Regions from separate parts of the Lysinibacillus sp. G4S2 genome, predicted to be linked through region 3. Evidence: riboswitches for the same ligand, from Rfam matches in the RefSeq annotation. Region 3 holds a riboswitch; each other region holds the start of a gene.
The links. Region 3 has a riboswitch for preQ1 ahead of queF (preQ(1) synthase). Riboswitches for the same ligand answer to the same signal wherever they lie in the genome.
Positions count from the first base shown of each region.

Region 1 (5,824 bases), 830 kb from region 3:
TATTATTTTAATAGTAGTGGCAAATTCTGAAATTACATTAGAAGAACTACGTGTAATAATGCCTAGTATTAACACAAAAGAATTAGGAACAATTGTTACATATATTGTTATAGGGGTAGCTCTATTATATAGTGTTTTGCTTTTATATTACGCAATTGGATATTTTATAAGTGATAAAGTTAAAAATAAGATGAAAATAATGAAGCAAAAACAAATGAAGCAAATAGCGTTTACTGAGTTACTACCTGTTACAAAGAAAGACAAAGCCATTTGGAATCAAGTGGCATGGACAGCAGGGGTCACAGAAGAAATTATTTACCGCGGATTGCTTATATTTGCATTTAACACATTATTTCCAGAATGGTCAATTTGGTTCGTTCTATTGTGTACCTCAATAATATTTGGTCTTGCACATACATATCAAAATTTATCTGGTGCCATTAGGACAACCATTTTTGGCTTTGTGTTCGGGATGCTTGCAGTCGCATTGAACTCCATTATACCTCTAATACTTCTTCATGCTTTGATTGATTACGTGGGGAAATTAGGTGATGAGAATGAAGAGGATTAAAATAACATATTATTTTTTTCTAATTGCAACGCTTTTTTTTGGTAGGTATTAAACTTTCTTTACATGAAAAATATTCGAACTTCAATGTGAATACAACAAAAAGGAGGAACGGTGAAACCGTTCCTCCTTTTATTAAACACTGCTCTAATAAGATCCGTCAGTTAAATTAAATCTTTGAAGTTTAAGCGCTTATTCAATACATACATAATCGGCGCACCAATTGCTAATACAACAAACTCACCTGCAGCAACAGTTAGCCATGTCCAGAAGAATGGTACTTCCAAGGCTATGTTCAATTCAAAGGCAATGATAAACATTGTGAATGTAAATAACAATGTATTAATGATTAAACGTGCCCAAATATTTTTGACAAATTTACAAATAAGAATGAACAATCCAAGGGTAATCATCGAATGGCCTACACCGAAAAAAACATCTAGAATGCCGTTTGGTGAAAATAAATTGGAGATAAATACACCAATAATGATCCCAACGGCAAATCGTGGATTAAAGGCGACTAGATGGTTAAAAATTTCCGATACACGGAACTGTACCTCTGTAAAGCCAAATGGAGCGACTAGCAATGTAACAGCAATATAGAGTGCTGCAATAATACCACTCGTTGCTAAAAATTTTATTTTCATATATTAATTTCTCCTTAGTTTTTTTGCGTGGGATGGTTACGAACCACGTAAAGCAAATGCAATCATATCAATGTTTATGCTTGTTTGTAAAGGGTGGTAAATACTTGATGAAACTATTTTTGTACTAATAACGTAAATATAATTGGGAAATATTATTATATTTTCTAAATAATACTTTCATCACCGAAAATTGTGGTTGATTTGTTAAGACGTAAGCCTTGTATATAAGATGATTGGAGTGGCGTCTAGTCGGAACGGAAATCAACCTCGCGTTATAGAGGTGAGCCAAGTTAGGGATTGAAAGATCATCCCGCGTTTATGGTGATGAGGAAAAATAATGGAGGAAGATGAAATGACAGTTACTTATTGGACAGGACAAAGTCTTACACTACGAGCGATACAACCAGAAGATATCGTTATCTTTGAATTTTTAGATGATGAAATTTTACGAAATATGGATTCAATACATTTTCCTCGCTCCGCGGATCAAATGAGGGAATGGGTAGAAGAGCAATTGTCAGAAGAAGATGATGAATTTCGTTTTATTGCAGTAGATAGAGAGAATAATATTGTCGGTATGATTGAAACCTTTGATTGTGATTTGAAAAATGGTGTTTTGGATTATTACTTGGCTGTATTTGAGCCATACAGAGGTAAAGGCTATGCAAAAGAAATGATTCTTATGGTTCTTCGCTTCTTCTTTTCAGAGCGTCCTTATCAAAAAGTAAATACAACCGTTTACTCGTTCAATGAACCATCTATGCGCTTGCATGAAAAATTAGGTTTCATGAAAGAGGGGCAACTAAGAAATATCATTTTCACTAAAGGAGCTTATTACGATGGTATTTGCTACGGTATGACAAGACAAGAGTTTGAGCAGAATCATGGGGCCCTGTCATAAATTTGACCATTGAGACTAGTATAGTTAATTTTCCTTACTCATACGGAAGCTTTTTTTTACAAAAGAAAGGGCTAATCCCGTCATTTGGGATCAGCCCGGAAGCTTTTACTTATTTATGCTGTGTAAGATAAACTTTGCCGTTAATCGTTACTTTAGAAGCTGAGATTAGAATTTCTTTATTTGCTTCATAATATGGATTTAAAATTTTGTCGATAGCAGCCCATTTTTCACTAGATTTTTCAGAGTCACCTTTTTTATCAAGAGCTATTGCTTCTTCATAAAGCTTTTTCAATTGTTTTTTGTCTGTTGCTTTGATTTCGAAATCAAAGTCAGATAAGTATTGTTCAAAGCTAATTGGCTTCGTGTAAAGATTAATCATTTCATTGAAGTCATTCCATAGCTTTTCAGATAATTGATCATTTTTATCTGCATCTGATTTTTGAGCATCTTTATAAATCGCTTTTAGTTTTGGCATTTCTTCAGCTGGAATATCTAATGCCATATCTGAAATGTATTCTTCAAATGTTACTGGTGGATATAGTGCATCTAAATAAGGTTGAAGAATCTTTTGGAATTCATCAAATTTTTCTTGTGCTTTGTCTTCTTTACCAGATTTCGTTAGTTTTATCCACTGTTCATAAATTGCTTTCAGCTGTTTTTTATCATTTTCTTTAATCACTATATTTTTTTCACTAAATCCGTACTCTTCAATGAACTTTTCAAAGGATACAGGTACCCAGCTAGCTAAAATATATGGCTTCGTGATTTTATCCATTTCAACATTGATTTTATCGACTTCTTCATACTTCTCTTCTTTTTCTAACTTCTTCATTTGATTAAATAATTTTTCTAATTTAGCTAGATCTTCTTTTGTAATTTCTTTAGGTAAGTCTTTTTTATAGACGTCAAATGTGTAGAAGTCTGCATAATCTTGTACTAAGCTACCTTCTACAGAGATTTCTTGACCTTCAACTAAGTTCATTTTTGCTATTTGCTCATCTGAAAACTTTTGGATTCCGATATAGTAGTTTTTACCGTCTTTCCCTTTAATCGTGATGCTATCTCCGTAAATGTTTTTAATAGTTCCTTTAATTTGTTGCTCAGCTTTAACAGTCATTTCGTTTGCTGGTTTTGCTGTTGTTGCCTCAGCTTGATGTGGTGTGAAGACAGCTATTCCTATTGTTAGTGCTGATACAATTATCCAAGATTTTTTAGTTGTTTTTTTCATAATTAGGTCTCCCTTTAAATTTAATTGTTTTAATTACTAAAAATTAGACGCCTTTCCAACTATAAAAAGTTAGTTAAAGTTAGAAAAAATTTTAAAAAGTTTTTCACTACCTAACTTCGCAAAATTGTCAAAAAAATTTTTGTTATGTTAGAAAAAGAAATCATTCTGTAAAAACAGCGTAGTTTAGCGGTTTAAAGCGGCGAATTGAATGAAAAACTAAAATATTTTGTCAAATGTAAATGTCAGAACATTCATAATGTTGTTGACGAACCTCAATAATAACTGTAATATAGCGATACGTTCACACTTCGCTTGGATAAAGTGTGATAAATATCAGAGATCAAAATCGGGGGGATTATTTGTGAAAAGCAATTTAAAAAAGCTTTCGTTCCTGTTATTTGGGTTAGTTTTAATGCTTGCTGCTTGTGGTAGCAGTGGCTCTAGTTCATCTGATTCGAAAGGGAACGAAACGAATAATGCAAGTGAGAGCGGCAAAGCAGATGACAAAACATATAAAATCGGGATTACTCAAATTGTGGAGCATCCATCTTTAAATGCTGCAACTGAAGGCTTCAAAAAAGCAATTGAAGAATCTGGCTTAAAAGTTGAGTACGAATCGCAAATAGCGCAAGGGGATAATAGTCTTAATACAACGATTGCAAACAATCTAGTAAGTGCAAACGTAGATTTAATATTTGCTAACTCTACGCCGTCTGCACAAGCAGCAGCGACAGCAACTAGTGATATTCCAATTATTTTTACTTCTGTAACAGATGCTGTTGGAGCACAGCTCATTGAATCTATGGAGAAGCCAGGGAAAAATGTAACAGGTACGATCGATTTACATCCTGATACTATTTCAAAAACAGTGGCATTCTTAAAAGAACTTGGTGCCAAAAACGTTGGTATGGTTTACAACGCTGGTGAGCAAAACTCAGTAGCGCAAGTAAAAGAAGTGAAAAAAGTTATGGGTGAGCAAGGCCTAAAAGTGGTAGAGGCATCTGCGGCAACTTCTGCGGAAGTAAAACAAGCTACTGAATCATTAATCGGTAAAGCAGATGCATTCTATATTATTACTGATAATACAGTAGTTTCTGCTCTAGAATCTGTTATTGATGTAGCGAATGCTAATAAATTACCACTAATTGTAGGAGAGCTTGACTCAGTGGAACGTGGTGGCTTAGCGGCATACGGGTTTGAATATTTCGACATCGGTTATGAAGCAGGTCAAATGGCTGTGAAGATTCTAAAAGGGGAAGCAACACCTGCTGATACACCAGCGCAATACCCACAAAACTTAAAACTATTAATCAACAAAAAAGTAGCGGATAACTTAGGAATTGAAATCAAAGATTCTTGGGGAGCAGAGCTTTTTGAAAAGTAATGGACTGACATAGCCATCTTATGAAGCAAAGCGGGGGAGAACTAAAACTGCCCCCGCTTTATCTTCTTTTAGAGTGAAAAATTAACCTCATGTTTGAGGAAGAAACACCGCTCTGTTTCCTATAGAAAAGAAATGCTGGGGCAAAGTAGCGGATAGGATACATTGAAATTATGGTGATGAGCGGAATTATATTTATTTAAGAAATTATTAGGAGATGATTCAACTATGTTTTTAGCAATGTTTGGCGCAATGGAGCAAGGAATCATCTATGCAATTATGGCACTTGGTGTGTATTTAACATTCCGCGTGTTAGATTTTCCGGATTTAACGGTTGATGGAAGCTTTGTAACAGGGGCAGCTACAGCAGCAACAATGATTCTGCTTGGCTACAACCCAATCTTAGCGACTTTAGTGGCAATTGTTGCTGGATTTATTGCTGGATGTATGACAGGAATTCTTCACACAAAAGGGAAAATTAATCCGCTACTATCGGGTATTTTAATGATGATTGCTTTGTATTCTATTAATCTACGTATTATGGGGTTAACGGCAGAAAATACGATAGGTCGTCCGAATATTCCACTATTGAACTCAGAGACTATATTTTCAAAGTTTCAAGCGTTTTGGAGTAATTTAGGGATAGATGATACATTAAATAGCCTATTAAAAAACATGGGCTTTCAGCAAGTACCATCAACATGGAGTACATTGATTGTAGTATTAATTATCACGATTTTAATTAAGTTAATAGCAGATTGGTTCTTAAAAACAGAGGTCGGACTGGCTATTCGAGCAACTGGTGATAATAAGCGTATGATTCGTAGCTTCTCAGCAAATACGGACACACTTATTATTCTAGGGCTAGGACTATCTAATGCACTTGTCGCCTTTTCTGGCGCTTTAATCGCACAGTATTCGAAATTCTCAGATGTAAGTATGGGGATTGGAATGATTGTTATCGGTCTTGCATCTGTTATTATCGGTGAAGCAATCTTCGGTACAAAAACGATTATGCGCACAACTTTTGCTGTCATTGCGGGAGCTATTATTTACCGCATTATTTTAGCGTTAGCATTACGTGTAGATTTCCTTGATT
Region 1 covers NZ_JAUCFJ010000002.1:589,217-595,040, forward strand. Annotated here, with positions in the region: gene QUF91_RS03210 (CPBP family intramembrane glutamic endopeptidase) at 1-571, shown strand, start outside; gene QUF91_RS03215 (QueT transporter family protein) at 733-1,215, opposite strand; PreQ1 riboswitch class I at 1,224-1,268, opposite strand; gene QUF91_RS03220 (GNAT family N-acetyltransferase) at 1,568-2,116, shown strand; gene QUF91_RS03225 (hypothetical protein) at 2,226-3,344, opposite strand; gene QUF91_RS03230 (ABC transporter substrate-binding protein) at 3,706-4,728, shown strand; gene QUF91_RS03235 (ABC transporter permease) at 4,954-5,824, shown strand, end outside.
Region 1: it holds a riboswitch for preQ1, as region 3 does, so the genes downstream of both, QUF91_RS03215 (QueT transporter family protein) here and queF (preQ(1) synthase) in region 3, are expected to answer to the same signal.

Region 2 (5,824 bases), 660 kb from region 3:
TCCAAGCGTTTTTTACGTACTAAATTATTCTGTTTACTGCGATTCCATTTGTGAGAAGGTCTGCTTTTTTACTGTTCTATATTTAAAAATGTTATTTTTTTATTGCAACAAAGCGTAATCTACAATAATCAGCAACCCATTGATTGTCCTGATAATTCATAGGCTTTAATAATTCTTCGCATTTTGCATAGATCTGTTCTTTTTCAGTTTCTGATAAATGCTTGAGCATATTATTGCTGAACATTACTAGCCAATTACGTAGTCCATCCTCGCCTTGAAGAGGTGTTGGGCGCTCATATAGTGTAATCATTTCAACAGTAAAGCCTGCATTTTCTAATTTCGACTGATATTCTTCTAAAGTTGGAAAATACCATGGGAAATATTCTTCTATATAAGATAGTTTTAATTCCTCCATACTTTTTTGAAGTGCCCATACAATCGAAGCAATATTACCGTGGCCCCCCATTTCAGCAACGAATTGACCACCTTGTTTAAGTGCAGTGTAAATATTTTGAATGACTCCATCCGGCTGCTTCATCCAATGAAGGGCAGCGTTTGAGAAGACCGCATCAAATTGATTTGTCATGTGAAGTGCGGTAGCATCCAGTGTGTGAAACTTAATGTCAGGATATTTTTGCTGTGCAGCGAAAATCATATCGTGCGAGGCATCTATCCCTTGAACATTGGCACTAAGCGATGCAATTTCATGTGCTAAATCACCTGTGCCACAACCGACATCTAAAATTTTTTCATTTTCTTGTGGTGCAAGTAAGTCTACTAAGCTTCCTCCAAATTTTGAAACAAAGTCATGCTTTTGATCATATAAATTGGCATTCCATGTTGTTGTCATTTCTCTTCATCTCCTTTGTTTGAGCATAACAGAGAGTTTAGGTGAACAGAATTGCGGAAAATGATCAGTTTTGATTCCATATTGGAATATAGGGAGGGATTATACTAACCTCAATAAACATCAATTTAGCATTAATTTTGGAGATCCTTATCATAAGTAAGTGCGGTTTTTTTAAAGAACTTAACTGCAGATAGAAAGAATACACAAAAGAATCACCAAGAATTATGCATTTTAGAATATGGTCCAGATTTAAAAGCAAAAAGATGGTGTAGGATTGAATAAATAAGCAAAAAAGAACCTAATCTGGTTCTTTTTTTGCTTATTAGACCGGTTAAGTTAGTCTAATATTGTGACCTTTAATTGTTTTACTCCAAAATTAATTGCATCTTGTTGAGAAGGGAAAAAGACATCGATTCGATTTCCTTTAATTGCACCGCCAGTATCCCCTGCGATTGCTTCACCATAGCCTTCCACATAAACTTTACTACCCAGTGGAATTACAGTTGGGTCAACTGAGATGACCTTCGCATTTGGGTTTGTTTTAAGGTTAATTCCAGTAGCAGTAATACCAGAACATCCCTCACATGAAGCCGTATAGGCTGAAGCTTTCACTAAAAGTTCCTTTGAAGCAGTATTATTTGTTGATGGAGCAGTTGCTTTAGGTGTATTCTCCTTTGAAGCAGTATTATTTGTTGATGGAGCAGTTGCTTTAGGTGTATTCTCCTTTGAAGCAGTATTATTTGTTGATGGAGCAGTTGCTTTAGGTGTATTCTCCTTTGAAGCAGTATTATTTGTTGATGGAGCAGTTGCTTTAGGTGTATTCTCCTTTGAAGCAGTATTACTTATTGATGGAGCGGTCGCTTCAGGTGCACTATCCTTTGAAGCTGTTTTACTTGTTGATGAAACAGTTTCTTCAGGTTTACCCTCCATTGCAGTTGTATTATTTGTTACTAAAGTTGTAGTTTCCTTTGCTGCATGAGCTGCAGGCTTTATTGGTTTGTCAGTTACAGCCGTACTCGTTTTCGTACCATTAATAATGGATAGATTTAAACCTGGATGAATAAGGTCCGTATGTAATTGGTTCCATTCTTTAATTTGCGAAACAGTGACTTGATGATCTAGGGCTATGTCCCATAGTGTATCACCTTGCTTAACGGTATATTGTTGTGCAATGGTAAGGACATCGCCAGGGTGAATAAGGTTAGTAGGAATATGATTCAATGTTTTGATATTTTCTACAGAAGTATTATGTGCACGAGATAAATCCCAAAGAGTATCTCCTTTTTGTACGGTAATTGTTGCAGCTTGAGCATTAGCACCTAAAGTTGCCGAAAGCATTGCAACGGGTACAATTGAAATTATTTTTTTAAGCATTTATTAATCCTCCATGTGCGTTCTTAGTTGTTAATGTAAAATCATCGTAACATAGATTTTTCTGAGAAAAAGAACAAGGAGGTGTTAATTTGATTTCGTCTATGGCATTTATATTGCAATAATATTACTAATAGTAAAGGATACTATTTCCATGACGAAGATACCTGATTCATTAAGGGTTAAATGTGATAATGTTTATACATTAAATAAATTTAATAAATGAGGGATAATCATGTCAGTTGTGAACCTGTTAGCTTCTCAATTAAATCGAAACGATGAAGAGCCAAATATTGAGCTGGCACATAAATTAGTTAATGAAGAAAATTATACGTGCATAGAAGAAATAATTGAAAACCTAACTTGCAAAGATAAAAAGATTCAATACGATTGTATTAAAGTAGCGTACGAAATTGGGCAAGTTAAACCAGAACTCATCAGTAAGTATGTCCTGACTTTTATAGAGTTGCTAAAAAGCCCTAATAATCGTTTAGTCTGGGGTGGAATGACGGCATTAGCAACGATTGCGGAGGGAGCATCAGAAACCATTATGGCTCATCTTAATATATTAAAAAGTGCTATAAAAGTTGGTTCAGTTATTACAATTGATAAAGGTGTCCTAACTCTTGCGAAGCTAGCAGCTGTCAGTAAGGAAAACAATGATGTGATTTTTCCAATATTACTTCATCACCTTGAGAATTGCAGAACAAAGGAAATTCCTCAGCACTCGGAAAGTACGCTATTAGCCGTAACAGATGAAAATAAAGAGGAATTATTGAAAGTGTTACGAAAAAGAGAAAAATACCTAACTGCACCACAATTAAAAAGAGTCAAAAATATTTATAAAACATTAGAAGCTTAATAAAAATTGTGAAAATTCCCCTATATGTGCCGTGCCATTAATGTGAATTTTAGCACCAGCGATGTTATTAGGGATTATTGAATAAATGTTCATAAAATAAAAACCGCACTTGGCCGCGTTACGGAGAACCGTATCATAAGTAGTGCGGTTTTAATGAAAATATAAAAAGCTGGTTCGATTCAGCTTTTTAGTGAATCTGTATAGCTCCATTTGAACCTTTCATTACTTTGATCCGTAGAGTCATTTTTTACTAAAATCACAATTATAGACAATTGATGTTAATATACTATTCATTCGATTTTTAACATTCAATAATTGCTCCTTGTAAATATAAATAGCATTTAAATGTCCAAAATAATAAATTTTGGGTAAACCGCTCTTAGCTCCCTTAAGGAGAGCTGTTCGAAAAATATAAATAAATCTAAGCTCAGTAAAGTGTATAGTGTACTGCAAAATATAGGGCAGTATAACAGTGGTTTTTTCAGAGAAGCAGATTTTATAAAAAATAATTTGACATTTTGTACTGTTTTTTTGTATTATATTGAACAAAAGAATGCCCGGACTAGAACGGGAGAGGTTCATAGCTGATACCCTCTATAAAAAACTATGGAAACATGATAATTATGCCATGTCCATATCGGACGTGGCTTTTTTTATGTTTTTACTTATGTTTTAATAGAACGATTGGTGATGCCTCTCTTGAAAAGTGTTGGGAAACATTTTACAAGGAGGTTTTTTTATGTCTGGCCAAAGCCTAGAAGAAGGACTGACGGATTTAACATTATTGGGGAACCAAAGTACAAAATATTCATATGTCGTTTAATGAATCACGATATTAATCCAGAAAAAATTGATTATCGATAAATGCGGAATTGAATAGTTCAATCAAGAAAGAGGTATTTAGCTACCCTCTAAAAAAAACTAAGAAGAAGCAGTATTTTTTTTCTTATAGTGCTGTTTTTTTGATACAAGGGAGATTTTACACATGAAGCAGGAAAAAGCAATTGTTGTATTTAGTGGAGGCCAGGACAGTACAACTTGTTTGTTCTGGGCAAAGGAACGTTTTCAAGAGGTTGAGGCAGTAACTTTTGATTATGGTCAAAGGCATCGTCTTGAAATTGAATGTGCGAAGATGATAGCAGGGGAGCTCGGTGTCAAGCATCACATTCTTGATATGTCACTCCTGAACCAGCTTGCTCCGAATGCATTGACACGACAAGACATAAAGGTAGAAGACGGTGAAAATGGTGAGCTTCCATCGACTTTTGTACCTGGTCGAAATCTTCTTTTTCTTTCATTTGCAGGCGTTTTAGCGAGCCAAGTAGGAGCTAAGCATATTGTAACTGGCGTTTGCGAAACAGATTTTAGCGGATATCCGGATTGCCGAGATGTTTTTATTAAATCCTTGAATGTAACGTTAAATTTATCGATGGATGATTCCTTTGTGATTGATACACCGTTGATGTGGCTCAATAAGGCTCAGACATGGGAGCTTGCTGATCAGTTTGGAGCACTTGAATTTGTTCGGGAAAGAACGTTGACTTGCTATAACGGTGTAATAGCAGATGGCTGTGGTGAATGCCCAGCATGTAAACTGCGAAAAAAAGGGCTTGATGAGTATTTGAGTTATAGGAAGGAGTCTTAAGGCATGTCAGATTTTAGAATCGTCGATAAGCTCCAAAAAATAGATGTAGATATTCAAAGAAATCAATTGAACTATCATGCAAAGCGTGTGCTCGTAAGCAAAGAATTTACCTTCGATGCTGCCCATCATTTACATGATTATGAGGGGAAATGTAAAAACCTGCACGGTCATACGTATCGCGTAATATTAGGACTAAGTGGATACACAGATGAACGCGGTTTGATGATTGATTTTGGCGACATAAAAAGAATATGGAAAGAAAAAATAGAGATTCATTTGGATCACCGTTATTTAAATGAAACGCTTCCACCCATGAATACGACGGCTGAGAACATTGTTGTTTGGATTTACGAAAAGTTGGCTGAGGCCTTACTTGATGAACAAACATATAACGGTGCGCGTGTTGAGTTTATCCAGCTATATGAAACTCCGACTAGCTATGCAGAGGCGAGACGGGAGTGGATGGAAGTTGAGTAAAATACCTGTTATCGAGATTTTTGGACCGACGATTCAAGGTGAGGGAATGGTAGTTGGCCAAAAGACAATGTTTGTGAGAACTGCCGGCTGTGATTATTCCTGTTCTTGGTGTGATTCATCGTTTACGTGGGATGGCAGCGGAAAGCATCTTATTGTCCAAATGACAGCTGAAGAGATTTGGTCTGAGTTGAAACGTCTCGGAGGCAGTGGCTTTTCATTTGTCACGATTTCAGGCGGCAATCCTGCACTCATCCAAAATTTGGAGGGGGTCATTACACTTTTAAAAGAAAATGACATAAAGGTCGGGGTGGAAACTCAGGGAAGTAGGTGGCAAAAATGGATGTATGAGATTGATGAACTGACAATTTCCCCAAAGCCACCTAGTTCTGGAATGACCACAAACTATTCGGTGCTCTCTGATATCTTCGAAAAACTAAAAAATCGAAACAGTAATCACCATGTATCCCTCAAAGTAGTCGTTTTCAATCAAGAGGATTACGAGTATGCTAAACAAATTCACCATAGGTATCCAATGATTCCTTTTTATCTCCAAGTCGGTAACGATGATCTCACGACGACGGACAATTCACGATTAATTACACATTTATTAGATAAATAT
Region 2 covers NZ_JAUCFJ010000002.1:2,084,885-2,090,708, forward strand. Annotated here, with positions in the region: gene QUF91_RS10660 (class I SAM-dependent methyltransferase) at 92-850, opposite strand; gene QUF91_RS10665 (LysM peptidoglycan-binding and 3D domain-containing protein) at 1,187-2,224, opposite strand; gene QUF91_RS10670 (hypothetical protein) at 2,457-3,083, shown strand; PreQ1 riboswitch class I at 3,651-3,697, shown strand; gene queC (7-cyano-7-deazaguanine synthase QueC) at 4,069-4,728, shown strand; gene queD (6-carboxytetrahydropterin synthase QueD) at 4,732-5,205, shown strand; gene queE (7-carboxy-7-deazaguanine synthase QueE) at 5,198-5,824, shown strand, end outside.
Region 2: it holds a riboswitch for preQ1, as region 3 does, so the genes downstream of both, queC (7-cyano-7-deazaguanine synthase QueC) here and queF (preQ(1) synthase) in region 3, are expected to answer to the same signal.

Region 3 (5,824 bases):
ATGACAATCTTCCAGTTATACATTCTGTTCTTTATCATAAAAAAATACCAGCTATCAAGCATATGGCTAACTCCAATTATGTTAGCACTCGGTATTATATATATGACTCTTGTAAAGTTGGATATTGAATTCTTTATAGAAAACGATAATCTTGTTCGTTTACTATTTGTTGGCTGGCTTCCTTATTTTGCAATTGCTTATTTAATCGGTATGCATTATCAATGGGTTGCATCGAATATTAGTAAGTACAAATTGGCTACGCTAGTTTTCGTTGTTCTTTCAACATCAATACTGGCTATAAACTATTATTTGGGTGCCACTGAAATTACTTCTAGACGATTAGATATGATGTTATTTATTATTTCAATAACTTTATGCATTTTAGCATTTGGTCAAATTGTTCCGAAGCTAAAAATCATTAATTTAGTAAGTCAATATTCATTTGGTATATTTTTGATTCATTGGCTTGTTCAAGAATATTTAGTTCCATATACGGCACAATTACCTACAACCTTTCTCCAAGTCCTCACTCTATTCCTATCGAGCTTGATTGTCTGTATGTTGATTATAAAACTCATTTCGTTTTTACCTTATAGTGCTTATCTAATTGGCAAGGCACACATCAAAAAGCCATCTCAGTAATGAGATGGCTCAAAGCTTTTGCGTTTATCAAATTTTCGCGCAACGTAAACTAGCCCATAAACAAGTGGCGTTGCTACAATCGACGCTAAAAATTTAAACATATACTGTGTTATAAACAACGTTAATAATACTTTAAATGGCATTACTCCATAAAAGGCTATCGTAATAAATAGTGCCGTATCGATGAGTTGGCTTACCATCGTAGACGCATTGTTTCGTAGCCAAAGCTTACCGTTGCCATGCTTTTCCTTAAATTTACTAAATATCATGACATCCAAATTTACACTAACCGTATACGCTACAAGGCTTGCAATAATGACACGCATGCTGCCACCAAGAATTATCTCAAACTCCTTCTGATGAGCAAAGGCTTGTGCAGGTGGTAGCGCAATGGCAATAGCAATAAAGCATGCCGCAAACACTTGCGCCATAAGCCCCGTTCTAACCGTTCGACTGCCCGCTTCCCTACCGTACACCTCACAAATTACATCAATAAGAGGATAGGTGAAAATAATAAGTATCGCTGCTGCCGGAAGTATCATCCATTCGCCTATACTAAACACTTTAACGGCTAAAACATTTGCCAAAATTAAAAAGCCAACAAACAACCCATTTAAATAATACAGCATCAACGATTATCCACCTTTTCAGGATACATGTCGTGGTTCATCAAACGATGCTCCGCCATTTTTTCATATTTTGTGCCTGGGCGTCCATAGTTACACCAAGGATCAATGGACAAGCCACCACGCGGCGTAAACTTACCCCATACCTCGATATAACGAGGCTCGATTAGCTTAATTAGATCATTCATGATGATGTTGACGCAGTCCTCATGAAAGTCACCGTGATTACGGAAGCTAAATAAATAGAGCTTTAGTGATTTACTCTCTACTAGCTTTTTATCTGGAATAAAAGAAATATACATTGTCGCAAAGTCAGGCTGCCCTGTCATTGGACAAAGACTTGTAAATTCTGGGCAATTAAATTTCACAAAAAAATCGTTTCCTGTATGCAAATTATCGACTGCTTCAAGCACTTCCGGTGAGTACTCAAATAAATACTTTGTGTTTTGGTTACCAAGGAGGGTTAAATCCTGTAAGCCTTGGTCATCTGTTCTACCTGCCATAAAAATGCCTCCTCAAGTTGTGAGAAGTCCATTATGCATGAAACCTAATAAAAAAAAATAGCCATATCCGCATTTTTGGGACATGGCGTAAATGACGTCATCCATAGTTTTTTATAGAGGGTATGCGCTATGAACCTCTTTCGTATTCGCTAGTTATCTTAACTTAATGAATGCATTCAGTCAACTAATTTTTTTCACATCATAAACATTTACAAAAATACCCTGACATTATATGGTTAGTTACATAAGTAATTAACCAAGGAGGTGGAGCCTGATTCATTCAACAATGGCGATCCGAAATGCCTCTGTCAATTCCGAATAATTCTAGAGGATACTCAAAAAAAAATGATGCCAAGTCCCAAATCAATTATGCCTCGGCATAAAGTTAAAGGACTTGGCATTTTTTATTAATCACGCTTATCTTCTTGCGTTGTATAGTCAATGGAATTAGCGATGTCAACTAAAACTTCAGGTGTCACCTTATTTGAAACTCTTTTATCAATCCACAGCATATATTGCCAATCTCCTCTTTCATAAGCAAGAACATTGAAACCCGAGATTTCCATATAGGTTGAAGTCGTCCCGTTTTTCAATCTGAATGTCTTTACTATATATTCCTTTTTAGACGGCAACTCAAAATGATTAGGACGAACAGTTATTTTATAATAATGCTCAGGAAGTTGATCGTTAACAAATGTGACTTCAAAAAAATCATTCATGTCACCATCCAGATTATTAAACCGACCAAAATGATGTGTAAAACTAATAGGAGGGACTCGAAGTGGTAGCTTTAGTTCTTGATGAAAGTGCCGTTCAAAATCGGAAGCAGCTGATTCAACCGTTTTATAGCCTATTTCAGGATAAATTTCTTCGTAAGGACTGAGCGAATCATTAATATAGGCATCACTTGGTTGGGAAAATAATAAATAACAGGAACTTAAGCAGAGAGAAAAAATTCTATCCATTTTATCACCCCTCGTATCACTTTAGGTGTAGTTTTTCCCAATTCAATGAATTTATGTGGTCCGTTGTATTATGTTCACTGTTATTTATTCATTTTTTTCACGACTAAGTCCAACTTGTTTTAAAGCGTGGCGAAATAGATATTTTTTTACGCCAGACGTCTATATTTCTCCTCTGGCGCGCGGGTTTTTGCCTTGCTTCCGCGAGTATTCACCTCTGATGCGCGGGTATTTTCCCTTTTTTCCTCAAGCATTCTCCTCTGTCACTCGGATTTAAATAAAGAAAAAGCAATTATGCGCACTCATTAAATGCGAACAATTGCTTTTTAGATTAGAAAAGTAAATGTGCAACTATTGCTGCGATTGGTAGTGAAATAATTGTACGTAGTAAGAAAATAACGACTAAATCCAAAAATTTCAGTGGAATTTTCGTACCTAAAATTAGGCCACCGACTTCTGACATATAGATAAGCTGTGTAACAGATACGACAGCAATGACAAATCGTGTAGTTTCAGCTTCAATTCCTTCTCCTAAAATTGAAGGTAAGAACATGTCTGCAAAACCAACCACCATCGTTTGTGCTGCTTCAGCTGCCTCTGGTAAACCGAGCACTGTTAAAATAGGCTCAAATGGCTTCCCTAAAACTGCGAAAATACTAGTGAATTCAGCAAGCATTAAAGCTATAGTACCAAATGCCATAACAATGGGCGCTACACCAATCCATAAATCTAGCACATTTCTAGATCCATCTTTAATAAATTGGCGAGGATCACGATTTGCATGTGCGACTGCTAAAGCATTTTCCAAGCCGTGTGTCACAGAGTTATAGCCTTTAGGTAATTCCTCACGTGATAAATCTACTGGAGTACCATCGATATAAGTATCTTCCTTGTTAGCAAGCGGATAAATTCGCGGCATAATGATCGCTAACACTAGACCGCAAAGTAAAACCGTTAAATAATATGGGATAAAATAGCGTGATAAGTGCACTGTATCTAATACTACAATACAGAATGTGATGGACACTACAGAAAAGCTAGTTGCAATAATAGCAGACTCTTTTTTCGTATAGTTCCCCATTTCATATTGTTTACTCGTCATTAGAACACCAATTGTTCCATCCCCAACCCATGACGTAAGTGCGTCAACCGATGAACGACCAGGACTTTTAAAGAGAGGACGCATGATTTTCACCATCATTGTTCCGAAAAATTCAAGTAAGCCGAAGTTTGTTAAAAATGGTAAAAGCACACCCGCAAATAAGAAAATCGTAAATAAAAATGTTACCAAACCATCGTCCGGGTTCATTAATAGCCCACCAGTATTTTCATTGTTAATCGCTGATGGTCCAAAATCAAATACAACCATTGATGCAAATACTAAACCAATAACTCGGACAATTGTCCAAAACCAATTGACATAAAATAATGTATCTAAAATATTTGGATTCTTTGTATTATTGCGTGGAATGAATTTGGCAATGAGTGAACCTATAGCAGAAATCGCAAACATAATTATAGTAAAGTAACTAATAACAGGTGCAACAACACCTGCTAATAACTTTGCTAAAATAGCAATTGGAACTTTCCATCCCTCATCTGTTAATACAGGTGTCATGAATAATAGAACACCAATAAGAGAAGGGATTATGAAGTAAAAGTATGAAGAAGTAGGATATTTTTTCATAATTAAAAGCCTCATTTCTCTAATTTTATCGAAGTTGTATACATCAGGCTTGTTAGTTATGTACTGTTAAACCGCCAAAAAATGTATATCTGTATAAAGTGAAACTTTAATCAGTGGAAATTTATTCATTCTCGCTGATTACTAGTCTTCACCAATTGGGCATTTACGAGCGGTTAATGAGGGATAAAATAAAAAAAGCATTCCTCTAAAAAGTAATAAAGGAACGCCCAAACACTACTTTTTTTATAATTAACATCCGCAATGCAAAAATTCTATGCATTAATTCTTTTAGAATAATCACTATCATTCATTTTTATGAACTTAAAAAATATCGTAAACCTACAATACAACGGTTAATTCTACAACAAAATGCATTTTTATTCAATCTAAATTTTAATATTATTATTATTCTCTGCTAATATTATCTGCATTTTTTCTTTGTACCATTACCTTTCTACAAAGCTCAATTTTACAATAGCTGAAGTCAGTTGAAATTTGGCGAAACTCTCCATGAATCCTACCTATTTTGATTGCCTAAGAGATTTAACCAGCCCTTAATAGGCATACAAATAGACCACATTGTCTTTCATCTCATATGTTAGTTATGAACCACAACTTATCAAAACAGGAGGTTTTACCATGGATAGACGTATGCATCATATGCAGCATATGCAACATATGCAACATATGCATCACCATCATCATGCAAAAGGTCCACATTGTTGTCCACCGATAACATGTCCAACTCAATTTGAGCCACCATATTGTTGTCCACCAGAAGAATTTGTACGCACTAACTACATCCATACAGTTGTACCACATGTACAGCCAGCACATGTAACAACAGTTAATAAACATATAATTGATCATCAGTATCATTTCCCTTGCACTGAGTCTGTAGTGAATGAATGTTGCGAAACTCATACACTTTGTGAAATGCCACCGGATCCTTGCCATATGCCGCATCATCATCACCATCACATGGGCCGCCATCATATGGGCTATTAATAAATATGCGATGAGGTTAAAAATACCTCATCGCATATTTTTCAATAGCACTCTCTTTTGAAAATGCCTATTACTATCGTTTACTATTTACTCTCATTTCATAAGAAAAACCGAGCACCTATATAAGGTACTCGGTTAATATTTTTAGTACATTTTTAAATATTGGTCGCGTTCCCATTGGTGTACTGTTGTACGGTACATGTCGAACTCGATTTCTTTTGCCTCTTTAAAGTTTGCATAGATATGCTCACCTAAAGCTTCTTGCGCTACTTTATCATTAGCAAGTAATGCTAAAGCATCGTCAAGTGCTGGTGGTAAGTTTACTATGCCGTTCGCTTTACGCTCTTCTTCAGTCATTACATAGATGTTACGATTAATCGCAGCTGGTGGTGTTAA
Region 3 covers NZ_JAUCFJ010000002.1:1,423,397-1,429,220, reverse strand. Annotated here, with positions in the region: gene QUF91_RS07215 (acyltransferase family protein) at 1-642, shown strand, start outside; gene QUF91_RS07210 (queuosine precursor transporter) at 636-1,271, opposite strand; gene queF (preQ(1) synthase) at 1,271-1,771, opposite strand; PreQ1 riboswitch class I at 1,869-1,915, opposite strand; gene QUF91_RS07200 (hypothetical protein) at 2,179-2,736, opposite strand; gene QUF91_RS07195 (YjiH family protein) at 3,065-4,420, opposite strand; gene QUF91_RS07190 (CotD family spore coat protein) at 5,060-5,428, shown strand; gene glnA (type I glutamate--ammonia ligase) at 5,573-5,824, opposite strand, start outside.